2 regions of the Mesorhizobium sp. WSM4850 genome follow, and region 1 is predicted to be linked to the other one. Evidence: predicted binding sites of a transcription regulator. Region 1 holds the regulator's gene; the other holds the start of a gene.

Region 1 (3,966 bases):
TGTCGGTGGGAATCCGTCATGACGATCTGCGCCGGCGCAACCGGGCGATGGTGATTTCGGCCGTGCGCCGGGCAGGCCAGCCGTCGCGGACCGAGATCGCCGCGACCACCGGCCTCAGCCATTCGACCATATCGGCGATCTCTGCCGACCTGATCCAGGAAGGCATCCTGGCCGAGAGCAAGGCGAGCGAGACGGTTTCGCTGAAACGCGGCCGGCCGCAGGTCGGCCTCAGCCTCAATCCGCAAGCCGCTGCGGTGTTGGCCGTCGTGTTGTCGCTGAATTTCCTGTCGGTCGCCGTCATCGATTATGCCGGACAAGTGGTCGCCGAGGAACAGCGCCGGCTGGACACGCTGACCATGTCGCGTGACGCGCTGATCGGCGAATGTGTCGCCATCGTCCGGCGCCGGCTCGAAGATCCCGACCTCGATGTCCAAAGTGTCGCCCGCATCGCGCTGGCGATCCAGGGCATCACCGATTCCCACGCGCGCGCCATGTTGTGGTCGCCGATCACGCCGCAGACGAACATCGCCTTCGCCGACATTCTGGAACGCGAGTTCGGCATCCCGGCCATCATGGAGAACGACTGCAACATGATGGCCGTGGCGCTGCGCTGGCGCCACCCGGATCGCTACCGCGACGATTTCATCGCCATCCTGCTCTCGCACGGCATCGGTATGGGGCTGGTGCTGAAGGGCGAGCTGTTCACCGGCACCCACTCCTCAGGCGGCGAATTCGGCCACATGATCCATCGGCCGGGCGGCGCGCTTTGCCGCTGCGGGCGGCGCGGCTGCGTCGAGGCTTATGCCGGCAACTACGCCATCTGGCGCAATGCAAGGCAATTGAGCGACAACGCCGAGCCGGTCGCCGATGTCAGCGACGCCGAGATGCGGGCCTTGGCGGCCCGGGCGCGCGAGATGGACGGACCGGAGCGCGAAGCCTACCGCAAGGCCGGCGAGGCGCTCGGCTTCGGGCTCGGCAGCCTGTTTGCGCTGATCGATCCGGCGCCGGTGGCCATGGTCGGCGCCAGCGCTGCCGCCTTCGACCTGATCGAGCCGGCCCTGCGCGAGGCCATCGCCCAGACCGCCGGCGGCCAGCATTCGGGTTCGATTTCCTTCGACACCGAGCCGAACGAGTTGCCGCTGATCCGCGAAGGCTGTGCCATGCGGGCGCTAAGCTTCGTCGACCAGGAGATTTTCGCGCCGAGCATCCAGGCACGAGCCGGCTCGGTCGGAAAGAACGTGGCTTGAAGGATTCCCGGGTCGCGACTTGGGGTGTGTTGAGATTCAGGTCAGGCCGAGTCGAGAATGGTGGGTTCCGAGAACCGGAGCGGAGCGTACTTTTGGGTACGTGAGCCCGCGCATGACCCCGAAATCGAGATCGATTTCGGAAAGGTCGTGCGCAAAATCAAAGTTCTACAGCGTCCTTTGCGTGCCCAACAGGGCGCGCGGCGCTGTAGGTAAGCGCGGTATCAGCCGTTCGCAGGCCGGCATCACCTGAATATCAGCACATCCCTAGCTAGTCTTCCCTGATCGCATAGCCGGCGCCGCGGATGGTTCGGATGACATCGGGCATGCGACCATTGTTGACCGCCTTGCGCAACCGGCCGACATGGACGTCCACCGTGCGCTCGTCGATGTAGATCGTCTCGCCCCAGACATTGTCGAGCAACTGACTGCGCGAGAAGACCCGGCCCGGGTGGCGCATCATGAATTCGAGCAGCCGGAATTCGGTCGGCCCGAGCCGGATCTCGCTCTTCTTGCGATAGACCCGGTGCGATTCACGATCGAGCATGATGTCGCCGACCTTGAGCACGCTGGACAGCACTTCCGGCTTGGCGCGGCGCAGCAGCGCCTTGACCCTGGCCATGAATTCCGGTGTCGAGAACGGCTTGACCAGATAGTCGTCGGCTCCGGTCGAAAGGCCGCGCACCCGGTCGCTCTCCTCGCCGCGCGCGGTCAGCATGATGATCGGCAGCCGCTCGGTTTCGGGGCGCACCCGAAGCCGCCGGCAAAGCTCGATGCCGGAAACCGCCGGCACCATCCAGTCGAGCACCAAAAGATCGGGCACGTTTTCCTGCAGCCGGATTTCGGCCTCGTCGCCGCGCGTCACCACCTCGACCTGATAGCCTTCGGATTCCAGATTATAACGGAGGAGGACGCCCAGCGGCTCTTCATCCTCCACCACCATGATGCGCGGCGCGATCATCGGCCGGTCACTCCTGTCATGTCGCCGGCGCCGACATCGTCGTTTCGTCGAGCTTCGGGCGATCCGCCGGCAATTGCTGCCCGGTCACGACAAAGTAGGCGTTTTCGGCGATGTTGGTGACGTGATCGCCGATACGCTCGAGATTCTTGGCGCAGAACAGAAGGTGCGTGCAGGCGGTGATGTTGCGCGGATCCTCCATCATGTAGGTCAGGAGCTCGCGAAAAACCGCCGTGTATTTCACGTCGATCTTCTGGTCGTCGGCGCGCAGTTCCTTCAACGCGCCGGCATCGCGCGACACATAGTGCTCGACCACGCCGCGCAGCTGCACAAGAACGAGATCCGCCATCGCATCGATACCGTGCGACAGATTCCGCGGCGTCGCGCTCTGCCCGACTGCGCTGACCCGCTTGGCTATGTTCTTGGCCAGATCGCCGATGCGCTCGAGATCGCCAGCCATGCGGATTGCGCCAACCACGGCGCGCAGATCCTGCGCCATCGGCTGCCGCTTGGCGATCAGCGTGATGGCGCTGTCATCGAGTTCGCGCTGCCGCGCATCCATGATGGCGTCGTCCGAGACGACGCGCTGCGCCATCGCATTGTCCGACGCAAGCAGCGCGCGGATCGAGGCCGCTACCATTGCGGCGGCGAGCTCGTCCATGTCGCGGATCAGCCGGTCGATGTGCTCCAGTTCCTCGTCGAAAGATGCGACGGTGTGTTCACCCATGGTGCTGTCCTCGTGTTCGAAATTCGCCGGACCGCTCAGCCGAACCGGCCGGTGATGTAGTCCTGGGTGCGCTTGTCGTCGGGGTTGGTGAACATCTTGTCGGTCGCGCCCTCCTCGACCAGATAGCCGAGATGGAACATCGCCGTGCGTTGCGACACGCGCGCCGCCTGCTGCATCGAATGGGTGACGATGACGATCGTATAGTTCTGGCGCAGTTCGTCGATCAGTTCCTCGACGCGGGCGGTGGCGATCGGATCGAGCGCCGAACAGGGCTCGTCCATCAGGATCACTTCCGGCGACACGGCGATGGCGCGCGCGATGCACAGGCGCTGCTGCTGTCCGCCGGACAGGCCAGTACCCGACTCGAGTAGGCGATCCTTGACCTCGTTGAACAGGCCGGCCTTCTTCAGGCTCGATTCGACGATGCCGTCCAACTCGGCCTTGGTCCTGGCCAGGCCGTGAATGCGCGGACCGTAGGCGACGTTTTCGTAGATCGACTTCGGAAACGGGTTCGGCTTCTGGAATACCATGCCGACGCGAGCTCGCAACTCGACGACATCGATTTTCGGATCGTAGACGTCCTCGCCGTCGAGCGTGATCTTGCCGCTCACCCGCGCGATATCGATGGTGTCGTTCATTCGGTTCAGGCAACGCAGGAACGTCGACTTGCCACAGCCCGATGGCCCGATCAACGCCGTCACCTGATGCTCGCGGACATCGAGATCGACGTCGAACAGAGCTCGCTTCTCGCCGTAGTGAACGGAGACCTTTTCGCCCTTCATCTTGATCGAAGGGGCGTTGGTTGCGCTGCTCAGTTTCTGCTCGACGCCGGCTTCCGTCATGATGTTCATATCCTCTACTCCTTACCAGCGCCGCTCGAAGCGCCTGCGCAGTATCACCGCGATGGCATTCATGATGACCAAAAACACCAGCAAAATCAAAATCGCCGCCGAAGTCTTCTGCTGGAACCCCGCTTCCGGGAAATCCGCCCACATGAAAATCTGCACCGGCAGGATCGTCGCGGGATCGGTGAAGCC
Region 2 (3,966 bases), on a different contig from region 1:
GGTCAGCGGCATGCCCTTCATCACAGTCAGCAGGCCGACCAGATGGCCGGTGACGCGGCCGGTCTTCCCGCGCACCAGCTCGGCGGCGTCGGGGTTCTTCTTCTGCGGCATGATCGAGGAGCCGGTGGAGAATGAGTCCGACAGCCTGACGAAGCCGAATTGCGGCGTCGACCAGATGATGATTTCTTCGGCCAGCCGCGACAGATGCGTCGCGCAGATCGCCGCCAGCCCCAAAAACTCGAGCGCGAAATCGCGGTCCGAAACGCTGTCGAGGGAATTGCGCATCGGCTCACGGAAGCCGAGCGCCCTGGCCGTCTGGTGCCGGTCGATCGGAAAGCTGGTGCCGGCAAGCGCGGCCGCACCGAGCGGGCTTTCGTCCATCCGTTCGATAGCGTCGCGAACACGCGACAGGTCGCGCGAGAACATCTCGACATAGGCCATGCAGTGATGGCCGAAGGTTACCGGCTGCGCCGCCTGCATGTGGGTGAAGCCCGGCATCACCGTTGCCGCATGCTCCTCGGCCCGCTCCAGGAACGCCGTGATCAGGCCCTTCAGCGCCTCGGCGACGCGAAAGCACTCGTCCTTGACCCATAGCCTGAGATCGACCGCCACCTGGTCGTTGCGCGAACGGGCGGTATGCAGGCGGCCGGCAGCCGGGCCGATCAGCTCGGCAAGGCGGGCCTCGACATTCATGTGGATGTCTTCCAGCCTGGTCGAGAACTCGAACGTGCCGGCTTCGATCTCTGCCAGGATCGTGTTCAGCCCGTGAGCGATTTTTTCTTGGTCGGCCGCCGAAATAATGCCGGTTTGCGCTAGCATCTCGCTATGGGCGATCGAGCCTCGGATGTCCTGCGCGTAGAGTTTGCGGTCGAACGAGATCGACGCGTTGATCGCTTCCATGATCGCGGCCGGACCCGAGGCAAAACGTCCGCCCCACATCTGGTTGCTGGCCTTCTTGTCGCTCATCGCTATAACCCGTGCTCCGGAGCAGTTTTAAAAAATGGCAGACGGCAATCGATTTTTCCCGGCCCCGCGCCTCATCCTCGCCGCTTTGGTGGCAGGCGTGCTTGCCGGCGCGGTCGCGGTATATGTCAGCGAAAGCGGTTCTGGCAACAACGCCCCCGCTCAAGTCGCGGTTGGCGACAGCAAGGACGATGTCGCCTGCGCCGCCAAGGCCGACCGCGCCAAGTCGGTCGCGGCGGCTGCCACCGGCCAGGTTGCAGCACTTTTGCCCGCCGATCCGCCGCAATCGCTGAAGGGCCTTGCCTTCAACAGCCCCGACGGCAAGCCGATGACGCTCGCCGACCATGCCGGCAAGACGGTGCTGCTCAATCTGTGGGCGACATGGTGCGCGCCCTGCCGCGCAGAAATGCCGGCGCTCGACGCGCTGCAGAACGAAATGGGCAGTGATGCTTTCGAGGTCGTCGCGGTCAATGTCGATGCCGGCGACGACAGCAAGCCGAAGAAGTTCCTCGAGGAAACCGGCGTCGAGGCGCTCGGCTACTACCGCGACTCGACGATGGCGCTGTTCAACGATCTCAAGACACGCGGCCTGGCGCTCGGCCTGCCGGTCACCATGCTGATCGACGGTGAAGGCTGCCTGATTGCCCACATGAACGGCCCGGCAGAATGGTCGAGCCCCGATGCCAAGCGGCTGGTCGAGACGGCGCTCGGCAAGTCGGACTAATTCATGTCGCGCAAAGTGCGCTCTTTAGGAGGCGCCGACGATTGCCGGTCGTCGTCGTTGTTCGATTGGTAAGCCGGCTTTTCAATTGCTTTCCATCGGCTCTCATCTCGAAGCGCACGCCACTTTAAGTGGAATCAAGTTCATCGGCCCGCAACAAAACCGTTGTCCAATTGTCACGGGCGGCACATATTGGCATTGCGAGAGTGCCCCTTTCGCCAATGACAAACGGGAGATGAAACATGAAGTTCTTCGGCTTCGCGGCCGGTGTCGCCGCCACCTTGACCCTGCTTTCCACCACCTCCGCCTTCGCCGTCACGCAGATCAGCTGGTGGCACGCCATGACCGGCGCCAACGCCGAGGTCGTCGGCAAGATCTCCAAGGATTTCAACGCCAGCCAGAGCGACTATGAACTGGTTCCGGTGTTCAAGGGCACCTATCCGGAGACGCTGAACGCCGGCATCGCCGCCTTCCGCGCTGGCCAGGCGCCCGATATCCTCCAGGTGTTCGACGTCGGCACCGGCGTGATGATGGCGGCCGAGGGTGCGATCAAGCCGGTTGCCGAGGTGATGACCGGTGCCGGTATGACCTTCGACAAGAGCCAGTATCTGCCCGGTATCGTCGGCTATTATTCGAAGCCGGACGGCACCATGCTGTCCTTCCCCTACAACTCCTCCTCGCCGATCCTCTACTACAACAAGGATATCTTCCAGAAGGCCGGCCTCGACGTGAACAATCCACCCAAGACCTGGAATGAGGTGTGGGAAGCCGCCAAGAAGATCAAGACGAGCGGCGCCGCCCCTTGTGGCTATACCTCGACCTGGCTGACCTGGATCCATCTGGAGAATTTCGCGGCGTGGAATGATGTGTCGTGGGCGACCCAGCAGAACGGTCTGGCCGGCGGTGATGTCGAACTCAAGATCAACGCGCCGATTTTCGTCAACCACTTCCAGGCGCTCGCAGACCTCGCCAAGGACGGCACATTCAAATATGGTGGGCGTACCTCCGAAGCCAAGCAGATCTTCCTCGCCGGCGAATGCGGCATCTTCACCGAATCGTCGGGCGGCCTCGGCGACATCGTCAAGTCCGGCATGAACTATGGCATCGGCCAGCTTCCCTACGACAGCGACGCCAAGGGCGCACCGCAGAACACCACGCCGGGCGGCGCCAGCCTGTGGGTGTTCGGCGCCAAGTCGGACGAGCAATACAAGGGCGTTGCGGCATTCTTCGCCTACCTGTCCAAGACCGATGTGCAGGAATATCTGCACCAGAAGTCGGGATACCTGCCGGTGACGCTCGCTGCCTACGAGGCGACCAAGAAATCGGGCTTCTATGACAAGAACCCCGGCCGTGAGACACCCATCCTGCAGATGACGGGCAAGGCGCCGACCGACAACTCGAAGGGCGTGCGCCTGCCGAACCTGCCGCAAGTGCGCGATATCCAGAACGAGGAGTTCGAGAAGATGCTGGCCGGCCAGCAAACCGCTCAGCAGGCGCTCGACAACGCGGTCGCGCGCGGCAACGCCGCAATCAAGGAAGCGCTGGAGAACTGACGAGATTATCTCGGTTGGTGTTGGTTTGAATATCGCCCACGCGAGCTCGCGTGGGCGTCTCCCGAGATAGCGAAGGAAATCAGCCTGTCTCCACGCGTCGTCTTTCCCAACAAGATCCTGCCCTTCCTTCTGGTGGCGCCGCAACTCGCCATAACACTGGTTTTCTTCTACTGGCCGGCCGGTCAGGCGCTTTACCAGTCGATGCTCAGACAGGATCCGTTCGGGCTGAGGACCAGGTTCGTCTGGTTTGCCAATTTCCGCAAGGTGCTGGCCGATCCGGCCTACCTCAATTCGATCAAGGTCACCGTGGTGTTCTCGCTTGCGACCGCGATCGTCGCGATGTGCGTGGCCCTTTTGCTTGCGGTCATGGCCGAGAAGGCGGTGCGCGGCAAAGGCCTCTACCGCACGCTGTTGATATGGCCTTATGCCGTGGCGCCGGCGATTGCCGGCATGCTGTGGCTGTTTCTGTTCAATCCTTCGATCGGCTCGTTGGCGTATTTGCTGAGAAGCCTCGGCATCGCATGGGATCCGCTGCTCAACGGAACCCACGCCATGATCCTGCTTGTGTCGGCGGCTGCCTGGAAGCAGATCAGCTACAATTTCCTGTTCTTCGTAGCCGGTCTGCAGGCAGTGCCGAAAACGCTGATCGAGGCGGCGGCCATGGACGGCGCCGGGGAGACCAAGCGCTTCTGGACCATCGTCTTCCCGCTGCTCGCGCCGACCACCTTT

Evidence for each region. Region 1 encodes PhoB, which activates phosphate uptake and scavenging genes when phosphate is short. Its sites were predicted from a motif close to TGTCATNNANCTGTCAT; they were not measured.
Region 2: ugpB (sn-glycerol-3-phosphate ABC transporter substrate-binding protein UgpB) is a predicted target of PhoB. The motif match lies at 1,848-1,864, and genes of this name have one in related genera.

Annotation. Positions count from the first base shown of each region.
Region 1 covers NZ_JBVVPV010000014.1:69,554-73,519, forward strand. Annotated here, with positions in the region: gene AC0L2Z_RS15945 (ROK family protein) at 1-1,247, shown strand, start outside; gene phoB (phosphate regulon transcriptional regulator PhoB) at 1,516-2,205, opposite strand; gene phoU (phosphate signaling complex protein PhoU) at 2,222-2,929, opposite strand; gene pstB (phosphate ABC transporter ATP-binding protein PstB) at 2,965-3,780, opposite strand; gene pstA (phosphate ABC transporter permease PstA) at 3,793-3,966, opposite strand, start outside.
Region 2 covers NZ_JBVVPV010000035.1:22,184-26,149, reverse strand. Annotated here, with positions in the region: gene argH (argininosuccinate lyase) at 1-966, opposite strand, end outside; gene tlpA (thiol:disulfide interchange protein TlpA) at 1,001-1,687, shown strand; gene ugpB (sn-glycerol-3-phosphate ABC transporter substrate-binding protein UgpB) at 1,927-3,237, shown strand; gene ugpA (sn-glycerol-3-phosphate ABC transporter permease UgpA) at 3,322-3,966, shown strand, end outside.